4 regions of the Paenibacillus bovis genome follow, and region 3 is predicted to be linked to each of the others. Evidence: predicted binding sites of a transcription regulator. Region 3 holds the regulator's gene; each other region holds the start of a gene.
The links. Region 3 encodes LexA, which represses DNA repair genes until DNA is damaged. Its sites were predicted from a motif close to CGAACATATGTTCG; they were not measured.
Positions count from the first base shown of each region.

Region 1: the regulator LexA is predicted to act here: its motif matches at 3,442-3,455, upstream of recA (recombinase RecA).
Region 2: the regulator LexA is predicted to act here: its motif matches at 2,177-2,190, upstream of parE (DNA topoisomerase IV subunit B).
Region 4: the regulator LexA is predicted to act here: its motif matches at 1,179-1,192, upstream of addB (helicase-exonuclease AddAB subunit AddB).

Region 1 is NZ_CP013023.1:2,706,568-2,711,160, reverse strand. It holds gene rny (ribonuclease Y) at 1-958, opposite strand, end outside; gene AR543_RS11655 (regulatory protein RecX) at 1,398-2,165, opposite strand; gene recA (recombinase RecA) at 2,305-3,372, opposite strand; gene AR543_RS11645 (competence/damage-inducible protein A) at 3,675-4,593, opposite strand, start outside.
Region 2 is NZ_CP013023.1:3,821,433-3,826,025, reverse strand. It holds gene AR543_RS16235 (ABC transporter ATP-binding protein) at 1-330, shown strand, start outside; gene AR543_RS16230 (ABC transporter permease) at 323-1,312, shown strand; gene AR543_RS16225 (DUF7674 family protein) at 1,542-1,958, shown strand; gene parE (DNA topoisomerase IV subunit B) at 2,287-4,272, shown strand; gene AR543_RS16215 (AIPR family protein) at 4,372-4,593, shown strand, end outside.
Region 3 is NZ_CP013023.1:3,624,412-3,629,004, forward strand. It holds gene AR543_RS15365 (HAD family hydrolase) at 1-185, opposite strand, end outside; gene AR543_RS15370 (hypothetical protein) at 206-730, opposite strand; gene AR543_RS15375 (DUF896 domain-containing protein) at 982-1,182, opposite strand; gene AR543_RS15380 (LysM peptidoglycan-binding domain-containing protein) at 1,302-1,889, opposite strand; gene lexA (transcriptional repressor LexA) at 2,165-2,791, shown strand; gene AR543_RS15390 (hypothetical protein) at 2,943-3,326, opposite strand; gene spo0A (sporulation transcription factor Spo0A) at 3,614-4,444, opposite strand.
Region 4 is NZ_CP013023.1:4,288,818-4,293,410, forward strand. It holds gene addB (helicase-exonuclease AddAB subunit AddB) at 1-1,088, opposite strand, end outside; gene AR543_RS18285 (class I SAM-dependent rRNA methyltransferase) at 1,376-2,746, opposite strand; gene mtaB (tRNA (N(6)-L-threonylcarbamoyladenosine(37)-C(2))-methylthiotransferase MtaB) at 2,919-4,265, opposite strand; gene AR543_RS18295 (16S rRNA (uracil(1498)-N(3))-methyltransferase) at 4,269-4,593, opposite strand, start outside.

The sequences.
Region 1 (4,593 bases), 920 kb from region 3:
TGAGACGTCCCAGAATTTTGATCAGATCCGGATGCAATCCGTGTACACCTACTTCAAAGGTTGACTGCTCTCCGTATTCACGAATGCGCTCGTCTACCTCACGGCGTGCTTTATCTACCATTTCCTCGATACGCGCCGGGTGAATACGTCCGTCAGCCACCAATTTCTCCAGTGCAGTACGAGCGATTTCACGGCGAATCGGGTCAAAACCGGACAGAATAACCGCTTCCGGCGTGTCGTCGATAATCAGGTCGATACCTGTTAACGTCTCCAGCGCACGAATATTACGTCCTTCACGTCCGATGATTCTACCCTTCATTTCTTCATTAGGCAAGGTGACTACAGAAACGGTAGTCTCCGCTACATGATCAGCTGCACAACGCTGAATAGCGAGTGTGATGATTTCACGAGAGCGTTTATCCGCTTCATTTTTTGCCTGTTGTTCGATATCTTTGATCATTTGCGCGGTTTCATGGCGCACTTCCTGTTCTACATTGCTCAGGATGATGCTGCGTGCATCCTCCATAGTCAGATTGGAGATACGTTCCAGTTCCGATACCTGACTGGTGTAGAGTTGTTCGATTTGCTGCTGTGTCTCTTCGATACGTTTCTCTTTGTTGGCCACTTGTTCTTCTTTGCGTTCCAGTGATTCCAGCTTTTTATCCAGCGACTCTTCTTTTTGCAACAATCGTCGTTCCAGGCGTTGATTTTCATTCCGACGCTCACGAATGTCTTTTTCAGCTTCAGCTCTGAATTTGTGTATTTCGTCTTTTGCTTCCAGAACTGTTTCTTTTTTCAGTGCTTCTGCTTCTTTCTTCGCATTCTCTACGATCTGCGCAGCAGCAGTCTCAGCACTGGAAATTTTAGCTTCTGCAAGAGATTTGCGAATAAAATATCCGATCCCGAACCCAAAGAATAATGCGGCAACAACGAGAATTATGACCCAGAGATAACCCATTCTGTTCACCTCCTCGCTGATTCCTCCAAGGTATTCCTTGGGAATTACCATCTTGATGGGTAATGCAATGCTTCATCCCTTTAAATACGTCCATTGCCCATGCGGGTACATGTGCCAATTCCCTCTTCAAGGGAGATAAAACATCTTAATTATTCATACAATCATGATCACAGTAAGCATGCTTTACTTCATTCATCGTCTAACGATTCCAAAAATGACGTAAAAATGACAAACTGCATATATCCATTTTATTATTTGCCAAAAGACATTGTCAAGCAATTGACAGCTCTCTCTTTGGCAGCCGGATGCAGAAGCAATCCAATACGCACATATCCAGGCTTGGAAAAGTAACAATCCGATAACAGCAGGATGCTTTTATCCCTTTCAGTGCTTGGCTTTTGCGCATTTATGATTGCTTATGGTTTTGGCCACCATTTTATTATACATCTTCTTCTTCCTGATCTTTATTTTGTACAGCTGCCAGCGCTTTACGCACCAGATCTGACGAATATCCGCGACGCATCAGAAAAGCCATCGTTTTTCTTTTTTTATCCAGCATCCCACCGGGCGTACTTCTCCATTTTTTCTCCGCTAATTGTACAGCACTGGATAGTTCTTCATCTTCATCGATATTGCCCAGCGCTTCTTCAATATGCTGAGGCTCTACGCCTTTCTGACGAAGCTCCTGACGAATCCATACTTTACCTTTCTTCTGACTGCGTACACGCTGATTGGCCCACTGCTGCGCGTAGACACCATCATCGATCAGCTTTTCTTGCTCCAATCGTTCCAATGTTACTTCAATAACATGCGGATGAAACTCTTTTTCGCGAAGCTTTCGCATAATTTCGGTACGCGTACGTGAGCGGAAGCTCAGCAGATTGATAGAAGAAGCATAAGCCGATTGTCGCTCGTTGGCTTCCATGATTTCTTCCAGTTCTTCTCTCGTAAATGAAGAACCTTTTAGCATTCGGTATTTAATCATTACATCTTCATGAACTCTCAGTTTGAGATCACCAAAAAATAGCCGGTAATGATAACGCGGACGAGTTAACTGCTCTACCTCGCTAATTTCCAATGCTTCCCCAGAAGGGAAATCATCCAGTTGCCCGGACTTTTCTTTCAATTCTTCTTCCATATCAAAATCTTCTTCCCGTGACGATGCGTTTTTGTTATTGGGCTTGCGATAAGAGCGAAATCGATTCATAAGTTCTCCTTTGGGTGTGGTATAGGTCTGGTATACATATCTATTTTCAAGACGATTATCGACTGCTTAATCATAGAGAAAAGCGCCTGCACGTATTCTCACGTTCCAGGCGCTTTTTGAAGGTCTATATAAAACCGGATTATTCAGTTGCTTCTGTGAACAACTCTTGTTCTTCCAGCTCTTCTTTCTTTTTATCTTCCGCAGTCGGCTCTTCAACAACTGTAGTCAGGTTGCTCAGTTCACGGATTTTATTTTCAATCACCAAAGCGATTTGAGTATTTTCTTTGAGAAATTGTTTTGCATTCTCTCTACCTTGACCCATACGTTCGCCTTCGTAAGAATACCACGCACCGCTTTTGTTAATGATATCTTTTTCAGTAGCAATATCAATCAAGCTACCTTCTCTGGAGATACCTTCACCGTACATGATATCAATCTCGGCTTGTTTGAAAGGAGGTGCTACTTTATTTTTTACTACTTTGATACGTGTACGGTTACCGACTACATCGTTACCGTTTTTGATAGCTTCAATACGACGCACATCAAGACGTACTGTAGAATAGAATTTAAGTGCGCGTCCACCAGGAGTTGTCTCCGGGTTACCGAACATAACGCCTACTTTTTCACGAAGCTGGTTAATGAAGATTGTGATGGTTTTGGATTTGCTGATTGCACCGGACAGTTTGCGCAATGCCTGAGACATCAGACGAGCTTGCAAACCTACGTGGGAATCACCCATCTCGCCTTCGATCTCTGCTTTTGGTACCAGTGCCGCTACGGAGTCGATAACGATAATATCAACAGCACCACTACGTACCAGGGCTTCAGCGATCTCCAGACCTTGTTCACCTGTGTCCGGTTGGGACAGCAGCAGTTCATCAATATTAACGCCCAGATTTTTCGCATATTGAGGATCCAAAGCATGCTCGGCATCAATAAATGCTGCTTGTCCGCCTGCTTTTTGAACTTCCGCAATCGCGTGTAATGCTACAGTAGTTTTACCTGAAGATTCAGGTCCATATATTTCAACGATACGACCTCTTGGCATACCGCCTGTTCCCAGAGCAATATCAAGAGCAATCGATCCACTTGGTATAACTTCAACTTGCATATGCGTGGATTCTCCAAGTTTCATAACAGAACCCTTACCGAATTGTTTCTCTATTTGACGAAGCGCCATATCCAGCGCAGCACGACGATCTGACAATCAGCTCACATCCTTCTAATGTTTATAGTCTAATTATACTCCATTTTTTATCATTTGCCAAGCTTTTTTCGAACATATATTCGTCTTTTTATACGCCTCCTATCGAACATTACCAATTTTTGTAAATTAAATCCACACTACAAATTTACCTATTTTGGCGGTTCTTCCTGCTACAAAATGAAAAAAACCGCAGCAATCAGATTGCTGCGGTTCTTCCGTCTGACCTGATCATAACACATTCGATTATAGGTCTGCAACTGCCGTATCCGCTCCATTACGGATGCGTGGCAGAAGATATATGATTACTTCGATTCATTCTGATTCTGGACAATTTGTTCCTGCTGGAGCTCTTTCAGACGCAGCCACAGGCGATACATGATGCTCTTGGCGGAACGAATACGGATCGCTTCGCGATTCCCCTTCAGATTCAGCTTGAATACCTGTGTTGGCTGGTTGCGTTCGGCCAACCCTATATAAACAAGGCCTACCGGCTTGCGCTCTGAGGAACCTGGTCCGGCTACACCGGTTACCGATACGGCAAAATCCGTATCCAGTAATTTACGGGCTTCTGCAGCCATGACTTCCGCCACTTCCTCACTCACTGCTCCCGGCGCGTTCTCGCCTTCCAATAGATCATGAGGGACGTTCAGCAGCTTTTCCTTCATCTCATTGGAATAGCTGACTACACCGCCCATAAACACCAGTGCACTACCCGGAATACGAGTCAGATTCTCCATAATCAGACCACCTGTACAGCTCTCTGCAGCAGCCAGGCTCAATCCCATTCCGGTCATCATTAAAAGGATCTGTTCTTCGATCGTAATATCCTGGTCTGCATACATGTGATCGGGCAGCCGCTTGCGGATTTCCGCTTCCATATTTTTGAGTTTTACGTTCGCTTCTTTTTCCGAATCAGCCTTGGTCGTGAGGCGGATAGTAACTTCGCCTTCTTTAGCATACGGAGCAATCGTTGGATCGGTCTGGGCACTGATCAGATCCAGCAATCCATCTTCCAGTGCTGATTCTCCAATGCCTGCGAATTTGAGCATTTTGGAGTAGATCGGCTGCTCATCGGACAGCACGTTTTTGGCAAGCCATGGTTTGGCCTGGTTCTCAAACATCGGCTGTAATTCTTTTGGCGGTCCTGGCAGTACGATATAATGCTTATCGTCCTGGGATACGGCAATACCGACAGCAAGTCCTACTTCATTATCAAGCGGC
Region 2 (4,593 bases), 200 kb from region 3:
AAGGTAATAGCAGTAGGCAGTGTAAACGAACTGGTAGAAGACAGGGAACATCTCGTTATCTGGGAACTGGAACCGGCTGAACAGGGAGCACGCATTCTCGAAGAATTGCCGGATGTTACGGTGCTGGATCTGGAATCTGCGCATCTGGACAACGATACAGCGGCATCGCTGAAGCTGAACAGTATGATTACCCGTACACCGGAAGAACATATATCGACGACTATACAGGCTCTGGTCAGCGCCAATATACAGATTCATAATGTACGCAAATTAAATCCTACCCTGGAGCAGCTGTTCCTCGGCATTACGGAGGGTGAGACGATTGAATAGCATCTGGCCGCTTGTACAGAATGAGACAATCAAAATTATCAAGAAAAAGCGGTTTTATGTCATCCTGCTCGTGCTGCTTGTACTGGTACCGATGTTTACTTATGCGCAGATGCGCCAGGCGCAGGAAAATCGCACCAAGTTTGGCGATGACTGGCGCACCGAGCTGCAGCAGGCGATTACCGATAACCAGAACTCGCTCGGCAGTGACCGGGTGCCGGAAGAATGGAAAAAATACCGCCGCATCTTTATCCAGCAGATGCAGTACTACTTACAAAATGATGTAAATCCGAATGAACCGGGCGGCGTTACCTTTACCCGCGAATTCCTAGACAACTCTAGCAGTCTGTTTATACCGCTGCTGATTATGACGATCGCTTCGGATCTGGTATCCGGGGAGCGAACCGGTGGTACCATCAAGATGCTGCTTACCAGACCGGTACGACGATGGAAAATCCTGCTCAGCAAGCTGATTACGCTGACCATGTTTGTCTCGCTGATCGTCGTATCCACCTTTATTATCTGCTATGTGATATCGGGACTTGCATTTGGCTACTCCGGCTTTACTATTCCTGTATTTACCGGCTTCCAGCCAAGCGAGGCAGGAGTGGATATGGCGACAGTACATGCAGTGGATCAATGGCAATTTATCCTGATGCAGATGGGATTGATCTGGTTTGTCGGTTTGACTGTCGGACTGCTTGCTTTTATGGTGTCTGTACTGGTACGCAGTACGGCAGCCAGTATTGTTATTATGATGGCGGCACTGATTGCCGGGACGATTCTGACCAACATGGCTTCTTCCTGGAGCAGCGCCAAGTATTTGTTTATGGTTAATCTGGGTCTGACCAATTACCTGTCAGGCAGTCCTGCGCCGATAGATGGCATGACCCTGCCGTTCTCATTGGCTGTGCTCGGTATTTGGGCAGCTGTTTCGCTGGTTGTATCATTTGCCGTATTTACAAAAAGGGATGTAATGAATTAGGATAGCTGTTGAACCTGTCTTTTTTGTTGAATGTCTTCATGTGTCCCTTTCCTGTATCATGCAAACGCTAGGGCTGATTAAGGGATAATCGGCGGCGTACTATTTTATAATCGATCCAATAAACAAGCCTGTCTCGATACGATGCCCACGCATCTGCGAGCAGGCTTGTGTCATATAGTGGTAATATCTATAGTGCTATTTTATAAAAGAAAGAGAGAAGATCATAATAATGACACACCTACAGGAAGAATGGGAGCATCTGATGTTGGCAAGGTTAGAAGACCGCTTCCCCGTGTTTGATCATGTATATGAACTGGATGATGATCTGGTCTATGTACGATATGGAGGATTCGGCTCCTTTGTACAGGCTGTTATTCATTTGGCAACACACGGATCAGAAATAGAGGACAGTCTCCATATACAGATAATCAAAAGTGCCTATACGGACAGAAGACGACTTGAGCAGGAGCTTCGGCGCATTTTTCAATTCGTGGAGGAGCTGTTTCAAGATTCCGATGAACGGACAAGAGATATACTGAACTGCTGTATTTTTGAAGCACTGATGGGTAGCAAGACAGCAGAAAAGGTGCTGTTCCAATATGTATCAGCTGAAATTGCTGCCTACTATAAAAGTATACACTGGTGATTATCATCCGTTTTATTTACAACATTTTCTTTACGAAAAGCATAGTTTGATTTAGAATAAATAAAGAAATGGAAACATGTGTTTGCATTATAAGCGAACAGCGTGTTTATAAATTACATTTAATGTAAAATGTAATCGGTGATAGACTTACGTAATAGGGTATAGTGATGGAGAGCGGCGGATTGACGGGAGTGGTATAATGATCCTTTCTGATACCGAAAACGATTGTTCGGCTGGCTATGGCGTAATGTTGGACAAACCATTATACTACTAAAGCGTAGGTTGAGCAGCACGAAGCATGATTGCAATAAATAAAGGGGGGCCATGAATGGTCGAACAGATCGATTCACTTACAAATTCATCCCGGGATGGCGTTAATCCGCCAGCTACAGGGTATGATGCTGACGACATTCAGGTGCTCGAAGGGCTTGTTGCCGTACGGAAGCGTCCGGGGATGTATATCGGTAGTACAAGTTCGTCTGGACTGCATCATCTTGTCTGGGAGATTGTGGACAATGCAGTCGACGAGCATCTTGCAAAGCATTGCGACAAAATTGAGATTAGCCTAAACAAAGACGGTTCCGTAACCGTATACGATAACGGCCGGGGAATTCCGACGGGAATGCACAAAAGCGGCATTCCAACGCCTCAGGTCGTATTTACCATTTTGCATGCCGGCGGTAAATTCGGCGGCGGGGGATACAAAAAATCCGGCGGTCTGCACGGTGTAGGTGCGTCGGTTACCAATGCACTGTCCGAATGGCTGGAAGTGGAAATCTACCGTGATGGCGCTATTCACCGCCAGCGGTTTGAATACTGGGTAGACAAAAAAGGCAAAGAGCATGTCGGAGAACCGGCAACCGGCCTTGAAGTGATCGGTAAAACCAAAATTACCGGCACCAAAGTGACCTTCAAGCCGGATATCCGGGTATTCCAAAACGGTATTGCCCTAAACTATGATACGCTGTCCGAGCGTCTGCAGGAGATCGCTTTCCTGAACTCGGGTCTGGAGATTCTACTGAGCGATGAGCGTAATGACAAAGCCGATCGTTTTTATTACGAAGGCGGCGCCAGCCAGTTTGTGGAATATCTGAACGAAGGCAAGGATGTACTGCATGATGTGATTCACTTCAATGCAGAACGTGATGATATCGAGGTAGAGATTGCGCTGCAGTATAATGCAGGTTATACCGAGACGATCGCATCCTTTGTCAATTCGATTCCTACACGCGGAGGCGGTACGCACGAGACCGGATTCAAGACAGCATACACGCGTGTGCTGAATGATTACGCCCGCAAAAACGCCATGCTCAAAGAAAAGGAAAAGAATCTGGAAGGCGGCGATCTGCGCGAAGGCATGATGGCTGTAATCAGCGTCAAGATGGCCGAAGTGGAATTTGTCGGTCAGACCAAGGATCAGCTCGGCAGTTCTTCTGCACGTGGAGCCGTGGATGCAGTCGTAGCAGAAAGCATGCAGCGTTTTCTTGAAGAGAACCCGCAGGTCAGCCAGAAACTGATCAAAAAGGCCATACAAGCTTCTAGAGCACGCGAAGCTGCACGCAAGGCACGTGATGATATGCGTACCGGCCGCAAACGCAGCGAGAGTTCTAACCTGAACGGCAAGCTGAGTCCGGCACAGTCCAAGGACTTTTCACGTAACGAGCTGTTTATCGTCGAAGGTGATTCTGCCGGTGGTTCAGCCAAGCAGGGACGGGACTCCAAGATTCAGGCGATTTTGCCGCTCAAGGGTAAACCGATGAATCCGGAGAAATCCAAGCTGGCAGACGTTATGAAGAATGAGGAATACCGGGCGATTACATCGGCGATTGGCGCCGGTATCGGCCCCGAATTTGCGATCGAAGACAGCAATTATTCCAAAATCATTATCATGACCGATGCCGATACGGACGGAGCGCATATTCAGGTGCTGCTGCTGACGTTCTTTTACCGGTACATGAAGCCGCTGATTGATCAGGGACGTATCTATATCGCTCAGCCGCCATTGTTCAAGATTACTCAGCGTTCCGGCAAAAAGACCAATGAACGTTATGCTTGGACCGATGAGCAATTGGAAAAATCGCTCAAGGAATTTGGACGCAATGTAGAGCTGCAGCGTTACAAAGGTCTGGGTGAGATGAATCCGGAGCAGCTGTGGGAAACGACCATGAATCCGGAGAGCCGTACACTGCTGCAGGTACAGATCGAAGATGCAGCGAAGGCAGAGCGCCGTGTATCGACGCTCATGGGTGACAAGGTAGATCCACGCAAACGCTGGATCGTCGAAAATGTCGATTTTACAGAATACGAAGAGTGATTAGTCAATAATCAGATTAAATTACATTAAAAAGTTATGCACAGAAGTACAGCAATAATAATTAATATTTATATATAAGATGCCAGAAAGGTGATTTATATGGAAAATATAATTGTCAAAAATTTTTTGCATCAATTTAAAGAAAAATTTGAACTTGAAGAAGAAAATGAAGACAATTTATTTGAACAATTTATAAATTATTGTGTTTTAAATAATCATGTCATTGATTCAGAAAGAAATTTTCAAGAAATGGAAACTGGGACTTCCAAAGGAATTGATGGAATAGCTATCCTTGTTAATAATAAACTTATATTAAATGAA
Region 3 (4,593 bases):
AAAGTCTCATACGATTCATACAGTGCTCTGGCTTCACGGCGCACAGCTTCTTCAAGAGCAGAGGCATCTACACCCACCGCTTGCTGCGCCGTCAAACAGGTCTGCTCAAAAGCTTCCTGTATACTGCGTTCATCCCATAATAAGGTGTCGTCCAGGTCGAATAAAACAGCTTGAATACTCAACATCAAATCCCCCTTGGTCTGTATTACAATTTATCTTCGAGAGTAACCTGGTTAGCCGCTGCAAAAGTTCTCAGCTGAGCAGCCATCGCATTCGTATCATAACGGTTCAGCGTGCGGGCGAATACCCATGCTCCACCTTTGCCGCTGTGTTCGATGATTACGTAGTTTTTTTGCAAGCGGATCTTTTTGATCTGTGCTGCCGTTACCAGACGTTCACGATTGAACTTGGTTGTGATTACGGCATCTTTGCCGATTTTGAGATACGGTCTGCGCAGATACAAAATAACTCCCAGCAGCAGGTACATAACTACCGTTACAATAAATAGTACGGTGCTGCCCATGGATGCAGGATACATCAGACCCATCGCTCCATAAGCCAGACCGAGCAGTACCAGGGTAGCCGGGAATACAAAGTTCCGGCCTTTGTAAGTAGTATACTCGGAAGCTTTTGGACTCTTGCTGCCTACTTCACTCTGGCCGGCTTTTTTACGGCGGGCATTAACCTGCTTGGTATTGCGTTTGACTTGCCTCTCCCATGAACGGGACATGCGATTTCCCCCTAAATAAAATATAAAAGATACTTGCTCTATATTCAGACTGATCGAACCGCAATCTGTCTATCCCGGATATACGATTCAATGATCTCAATACGCTTTCATTTTGAAGAGTGCTGAAATTAAAGGGGATGCCCAGCCATGATCAGCTATGACATCCCTGTATGGTTGTTGCATCTTATTATAAATGAAGATCTAACAATACCATCCTGTTTATGCGGAATATCCGGAGCCTTTGCTGCAAATCAGCGTTTGCCCTGCGTACCATCCTCTGCATCTTCCACCCATTCAATGGTGTCCAGCTGCTGACGGAAGTTGCGGCGGATATTACCAAGATAGACGGCACGAAGTTCATCCCGCTCAATGGTTTCCTCTGCGGTCAGACCGGTGTCCTTTTTTTTGCGTGCCAGTTCATTAATACGTGCAATCAGTACATCGATGTCCATGACTAACCTCCCATTCTTATCTTTACTAACTTTGACATGTAAAAAAAGGCTTGTCAAGGCTATTACAGCCTGACTCGCCTTTTATATATCAATATAGAAATATCCTATATATACACTTGTTAATCGTGAGGGATTACCAGTACATCGCCACTCTGGATTTCAGTAGAAACCAGCTGGTTATGATCACGAATTTCATTTACATAATCACGAATATCGGTTTCGTCCGATTTGTAGCGGGAAGCAATCGCCCATAGGCTATCTCCGCTCTTGACGATAACATGCTGTTCATTGCCAGGCACTTCATCGGCAATAACCAGATGCTGAAAACCTCCATACAATACAATAGAAGCAAACAAAATGCAGATCAGAAGACGTCCACTGGATTTCCATTTTGATTTTTGAACTGTCATTTCGATCAGATTAAGCGTTTTTTGGCGAAGCGTCTTTTTGACACCTTTGCGCTTGGCAGATGTGCTGCGTTGTGAATGGGTATCTTCCGTCTGTTCGGAAGCATACGTCCATGTATCCACGGTCAGCCCTTTTTCAGTTGACGGTGATGGAATGGAGGAAGATGCGATTCGCGCTGTTTTGCGAGGTTCCGATGCAGCCGCAGATGTATGTTGAGTATCGTTTTTAGTGGAAACAGTAGGCTTTTCCTGCTGCTTCGGCTGATTGTGTATACTTTTGTATGTACTGTATTTTAACATGAATACCACACCCCAAACGTTTGTTCTTGTTTCTTCGTCAATAATATAACACGAACATATGTTTTGATCAACAACTTTTTGCGAACTTTCGTTCGCTTTTTTGTAAATGAAGTGTATGATGAATATAGCGGTATAAATTGGGTTTCTTTTATCGCCTGATTAGCTGCTTTGCTTTATCGGGAAATAGTTGACGAATTTTAGAACTTATGTTTGTACGAACGGAAGTTCTATGTTATACTTTTTCCAAACGTTACTAGTATTGGGGTTGATACGGCATGTCCAAGATTTCAAGTCGCCAACAGGCTATTCTGGAATTTATCCGGAATGAAGTTAAACTCAAAGGTTACCCGCCGTCTGTACGTGAGATTGGTGAAGCTGTAGGTCTGGCTTCCAGCTCTACTGTACATGGTCATCTGGATCGTCTTGAGAAAAAGGGATTGATCCGCCGCGACCCTACCAAACCTCGTGCTATCGAGCTGCTGGGTCAGGAAGAAACCGAAAATAATCTGTTGTTCGCGCAGACAGTGTCTCGTGTACCGATTATCGGCAAAGTTACCGCCGGCGTACCGATTACTGCTACTGAACATATTGAGGATTATTTCCCTCTTCCACAGCAATTTACAGGTGACAACCAGATCTTTATGCTTTCCGTTGTCGGAGACAGTATGGTTGAAGCCGGTATTCATAATGGTGATTTCGTTATTGTTCGTCAACAACAGACTGCTGATAATGGCGATATCGTAGTTGCAATGACCGAAGAAGACGAAGCCACTGTCAAAACGTTTTACAAAGAAAAAGATCATATTCGTCTGCAGCCTGAGAATCCGATGTACGAGCCGCTTCGTTTGACTCGTGTAACGATTCTAGGCAAAGTAGTCGGTCTGTTCCGTAACTTGCACTAAAACGGCTATAGTTACACGGCAGATCACATGACTTTGACTTATATGATGATTGCAGGTTTTGTTTTCAAAAGCCTCTGCAATATAAAAAAGACTCCTGACAGGAGTCTTTTTTATTGGCCTATTTATGATTTGTAGTCCTTTATTCCATCTTTTACTCTTTATGCAGCCTGCTCATTTCCTGAATAAAGCCTTCCAACAGTAAATTAATGTTTTTAATCTCTGCAGCATGCTGCAATTCAAGCTTTAATTTTCGCGATTCGAATACTTCTCTCGCCTTGGTAGTATGGAAAAAGTAAGAATGATACATATCATACGTTTCGCCTTCGTTGGTTCCTTCGATATCAATTCTCTGATAAATTTCTTCGAGTCGTCTGCAAATCTCCAGCTCTACTCTGACATCAATGATTTCTCCTCCTGCTACATCGCTTCCACGTAGTGGATTCTCGATCGTGTACAGCTTGCGCAGCTGTTCTTCCAGATTACTGATATGCATCTCACAAATAGTAATCAGACGCTGCCTGACTTCCTTGTCCATTGAAATGCCTCCTTTGTTTGTCCGACTGATGCTGCAGTAAGTGGTCAGTCATTTATTACCCGCACTGATCCTGTAGTTATCTATGCGATGTAAAATAGGAGCATACATTTCAAATAGCGGACTTTTATTCATAGGGTGCCAATAATGTGTTTATGCAATTATTTGAACATATAAAGACTGATTATATTAAACGATACAGTAGGCTTGACACTACTCTCTTTGTTACCGTTACGTACTGAGCAGTACGCATATAGATACATACATAGATGTATAAACAAATTAAACGTCTAAGGAAAAATATTATGCTCTATCCTCAGTTTGTCAGCAATAGCCGCGATAAAGGAACTATTGGTTGGCTTGGTTTTGCTTACGTTAATTTCATAATTAAACAGATGACTCATATGGCTCATATCTCCACGATTCCAGGTCACTTCGATCGCATGCCGGATAGCTCGTTCGACCCGGGCGGGATTGGAATGGAATTTTTCGGCGATTCTGGGATACAGCACCTTGGTTACGGACCCCAGTATATCGATATTATGATACACTTCCGCAATAGCTTCTCTGACGTACTGATAGCCTTTAATATGCGGAGGCACACCAATTTCATTTAATATTCTGGTAATAGAAGCTTCCAGACGCTGTTCTGTATTGGCTGTATTCGTAGCAGGTATCGTTGTCAAAGGCCGAGAAGCCGGTACAGTTGATGGGGACGGTGTACGTATCGCTCTCTCATTGGCTGGCACCTCCGCCAGCTGCCGAATACGGCTGCCCAGTACCTGAAGATCAAAAGGTTTCAGCATAAAATAAGAAGCGCCCAGATCCAGTGCCCGCTGCGTAACCTGCTCCTGTCCAAACGCAGTAAGCATAATCACTTTGGGTTTGGGAACAATATGCATTTTCGGAAGTTTCTCCAGTACACCCAATCCATCCAGATGCGGCATAATAATATCCAGTAATACCACATCCGGCGGCTCTGCCAAATCCTCAATTAACTGCAAGGTTTGTTCTCCGTTATAGGTCATACCTGCAAGAAACATATCCTCCTGATTGGAGATGTAGTCCGATAGCATCTGCGTAAACTCCCTGTTATCATCTGCAACAAGTACATTGATCATAGCTGATACCCTCCTTCTAGGTAGTAAGAACAATCGATACCAATACATGTAATAAAATGGTATTTGAGGTATTAATATCATTATATCATTTTAGCGCCTAGAATTTTCAATTTTAAGGAATATTAAGAATTAATTTATTGAAATATATT
Region 4 (4,593 bases), 660 kb from region 3:
TCCAGTGTACGAACGAACAGTGCCATGTCCCGCCAGCGCGCCCCTTTGTCGCGGGCGAGTCGTATCATCTCGCGCAGAGCTGCTTCTATTTCGGAACGGCGATCCAGTGTGGAATGGATCGTAATATCCTGCTCCCGTGCCTGTGCCTGATCAGCCGACGGCTCACGCCATACTTTCCGGTGACGATAGCCATATTCCAGATGTGCCAGCTGGGCACTGTTGCGAAACCGAACCGGTACACTGTCAGGAGATGCCGACAGATTCTCGATAATAGGCAGAGCAGTTCCGTCCAGTGCTTCGGCCAGCTGGGCCAGCTTGCGATAGGTGAGTGCGGTCGGATGGAACAGCTCCATTTCCTGAGGCGGTTCCTGATCATAGGGACGATCCAGTGTGAGTGTAATCGTCACCGATGCAGCTTTTTCCATCAGTGCTGCAATAACGGCATATTCCTGCGGACTGAAGCTGTGGAAGCCGTCGATCCATACTTCTACATGATTCAGTGTCTCTGATTGCGGAATCGCTGCAGCCAGATCTGTCAGTGTATCATCGCGATCCACATATAATCCTGCCAGTCCCTGCTCATACTCCTGGTAAATACGCTGGAGATCATGCAGCTTATCGCTCAGCAGTGGCGAGCGCTGCGCTCCCGGCTGCTGTACATAACGAGCCAGCTCTTCTGCAGTCAGCGCATGATGCTTGAACTCGGTATACAATTCACTTAATTTGCCGATAAATCCAAACTGATCACTGGATGCGCCAAATAACCGGAGCTCCGGCTGATGCGCATGAATCAGCTTGTACAGCAGCATTTTTTTGCCTTCATCTCCGATAGGCGTGCGTGCCGATCCGCCGGTCTCCCGAAGTATCCACTCGGCAAAATGACGGAAACCATACGTATGTGCCCGTACATTGCCTCGCAGCTCAGGTGTGCGAATAAGTGCATACTGCGCCTGAAAGGATGCCTGCTCCGGCACCAGCAGCAAAATAGGCGGACCATCTGGCTGCTCTTTGATCTGATCAATAATTCGCTGAATAACTGTAGTCGTTTTGCCGCTTCCGGAACGACCGAGCATAAACTTGAGTGGCATCAAATCACCTTCATTCCTGCAAAGTAAAATCTATATTCAATTTCGTACATATTTTTATTAAAATTCCTACCAACAACCTTCTTCAAAAAAAGAACATTTGTTCCCGTTTGTATCTTATTAAGAGTAATACAATTCGGTGCGAATTTCAATCCTGTTCGCCAATATGCAGTCTTCATATGTAAATCCCCTCTGCCTGCAATACACGATATAGTGTGTCTCGGAAGAGGGGATTATGAGATCAATCATTCATCTTGGTTGAAGACTGCCGATATTGATCCAATTATAGTTTAAAAGTTTTTGCTGCGTACCTCAAAGATCGCAAATTTCAGATAATGACCTTCGTTAACGCCAAGAATCTGCGGATGATCCTTGCCTGCTGCGCGCCACTCTACCAAACGCAGTACTTTACCGGCATCTTTGGCTGCATCCTGGATCGTCTCGAGGAACAGATCAGGACGCATATGGTACGAGCAGCTCGCTGTTACCAGGTAGCCGCCTTCGTTAACCAGTTTCATACCGTGCAGGTTAATATCTTTATACCCACGAACGGCGCCGGGTACCGCACTTTTGGTTTTGGCAAAAGCAGGCGGGTCTAAAATGACCACATCCCAGCTCCGTCCGCCGCCAGCTGTCATCGGCTTGGACGTATCCTGCCCCGAATCAGCTGCTGCACGCTGATTTCGTTCTTCCAGTCCCTTGGCATTGCTGCGCAGATAGTCAAACGCATCATCCACTACAAATTCCACCCGTTCTTCGAATCCGTTCAGGCGTACATTTTCACGTGCACTCTCAATCGCATGCGCCGAAATATCGAGACAGGTTACTTTTTTGGCTCCGTATTTGCAAGCATTCAGTGTAAAGCTGCCGGTGTGGGAAAAACATTCCAGTACCGTGGCGCCATCCCAGTAAGGGAAATCGACGACTTTGCCTTTGCGATTAACCGGCAGCGTTACCTGTGCTCCATCCTGCTCCACTTCGGTCAGCTGAATGCCGCTGCGCTCGCCCCAACCCCGCATCAGAGGTGCAATCGAAGCACGATTCTCCCGCTGGTCGAAGAAGTAGCCGGTTTTCTGGCCTTCTTCAATATCGACCTTGATCAGCAGTCCGTTCTCGGATACCGTCACATGACGCGGACACTCTCCGTACATTACACCTTTGACTTCTTCCAGTCCTTCCAGCTTGCGTACCGATACATCACTGCGTTCGTAGATACCGGCAGGCTGCATCACCTGTACCAGCGCATCGATAATCTGCTGACGACGACGATCCATGCCAAGTGTCAGCAGCTGCACAACCAGAATCTCGCCGAATCGGTCTACAATCAATCCTGGCAGAAAATCCGCTTCTCCATAAACAAGCCGATATGCATTCTCGCCACTCAAAAAGCGGGTACGGTGCTTGAGACACCATTCGAATCGTTCTGCAAAAAAGGCGGTATCCAGATCTTCCAGCGGCTGATGGGATACGACGCGTACCGTGATACGTGATGCCGGGTTGTAATAACCGGATGCCAGAAATTTGCGTTGATGATTCAGAATACTTACGATCTGCCCCGGCTCTGGCTGGCCTTCTACTTCGGCGATCTCACCTTCAAATACCCAGGGATGTCCCTGTTCGAGTCTTTTTTTACGTTTCTGATGCAAAATAATGCTTGCCAATAGTGGTCACTCCTTCATAAAGTCCGTACAGCCTGCCAACTTGTTAATCGGCTGCCGGTTGTGTGTGCATACAGATGCATGCTTGATCAAAACAAAAGATTTCACCTTAACCGAACGGTAAAGTGAAATCCTTTCGTCGTATCCTGTCTGTTATAAAACGATATAAAATTTCTTACTGGGCCAGCGGAGTTGGAGTCTGTTCCAACACACGAACCAGTTGACCTTTGCTTGTATTAACGTCAGGCTCGGTGAGTTTGACACGGCACAGCTTGCCTACCAGATCTTCCGATCCTTCAAAAGCGATCTGCAAATAGTTATCGCTGTAGCCAGCAATCATGCCTTCACCGTATAACCCTTTATCATTGTTTTCCGGGATTACATCGAGTACATGACCTACAAATTTCTCGGTATAGGACAGCTGCATCTGCTCGGACAGATCAATCAGCTGATGGACACGTTCATTTTTCACTTCTTCATCCACCTGGTCTTCCATACGAGCAGCCGGTGTGCCGGTACGTTTGGAATACGGGAACACGTGCATCTCGGAGAATCCGATCGACTTCATCATATTGTAGCCGTTCTGGAACATCTCATCGGTCTCGCCCGGGAACCCTACAATCACATCGGTTGTAATCGCTACATCCGGCATGGACTGGCGAATACGGCGGATTTTCTCTGCATATTCCGCTACGGTATACTTGCGGCGCATCCGTTTCAGCACATTGTCGTCGCCTGCCTGCAGCGGAATATGGAAATGACGGCACATTTTCGAGGAACGATTCAGTACATCAAGCACCTTCTCGTCAATCTGGCTGGCTTCGATCGAACTGATACGGATACGTTCCAGCCCTTCCACCCGATCCAGATCCCAGAGCAGATCGGCGAGGTCATAATCTTCCAGATCATCTCCGTAACCGCCGGTATGGATACCGGTCAATACAATCTCCTTATAACCTGCGGCTACCAGCTGATGCGCCTGGGCAATTACACTGCTCGCTGCGCGGCTGCGGGATAGTCCGCGGGACCACGGAATAATGCAGAATGTGCAAAAGTTGTTGCAGCCTTCCTGGATTTTGAGAAAAGCACGAGTATGATTGGCAAAATCCGGTACATCCAGTTCTTCGAATTCGCGTGTCTTCATAATATTGCGCACCGCATTGATCGGCTGACGCTCGCTCTGCAGGGTGCGAATATGATCCATCAGCTTGTCGCGATCCTGGGTACCTACCACCAGATCGACCCCTTCAATATCCAGAATCTCGGCCGGGGACGTCTGCGCATAGCACCCGGTAACCGCGATAACGGCATCCGGGTTACGGCGTACGGCACGGCGGATAATCTGCCGGCTTTTTTTGTCTCCGGTATTGGTTACGGTACAGGTATTAATCACATATACATCCGCAGTCTGTTCTTCAAAATCGACCTGGTCATAGCCTTCATTTTTGAACAGCTGCCACATGGCTTCAGTATCATAAAAGTTGACTTTACAGCCCAACGTGTAAAACGCTACAGATGGCATAAGTTAAATTCCTCCCATTTCTCCGGTTTCATACATAATGCAAGCCAGCGCTGTCATCGCCGCTGTCTCCGTGCGAAGAATACGGCTGCCGAGGCCAGTAGGTACAGCACCATGCTGCTCGGCAGCCTCCACTTCCTGTTCGGCAAATCCGCCTTCCGGTCCGACTACAATCAGCACTTGCGCTGCAGTATCCGTATTCTGCTGCAGACCAGCCGCGAACGGCTGAACAACATCACGCAGCTGACTGCCATTTTCCTTTTCATAACAAAAACAGATCAGATCATACTGTGCAAATGTCGCCAGCAGCTGCTTCCAGCTGAGCGGCTGA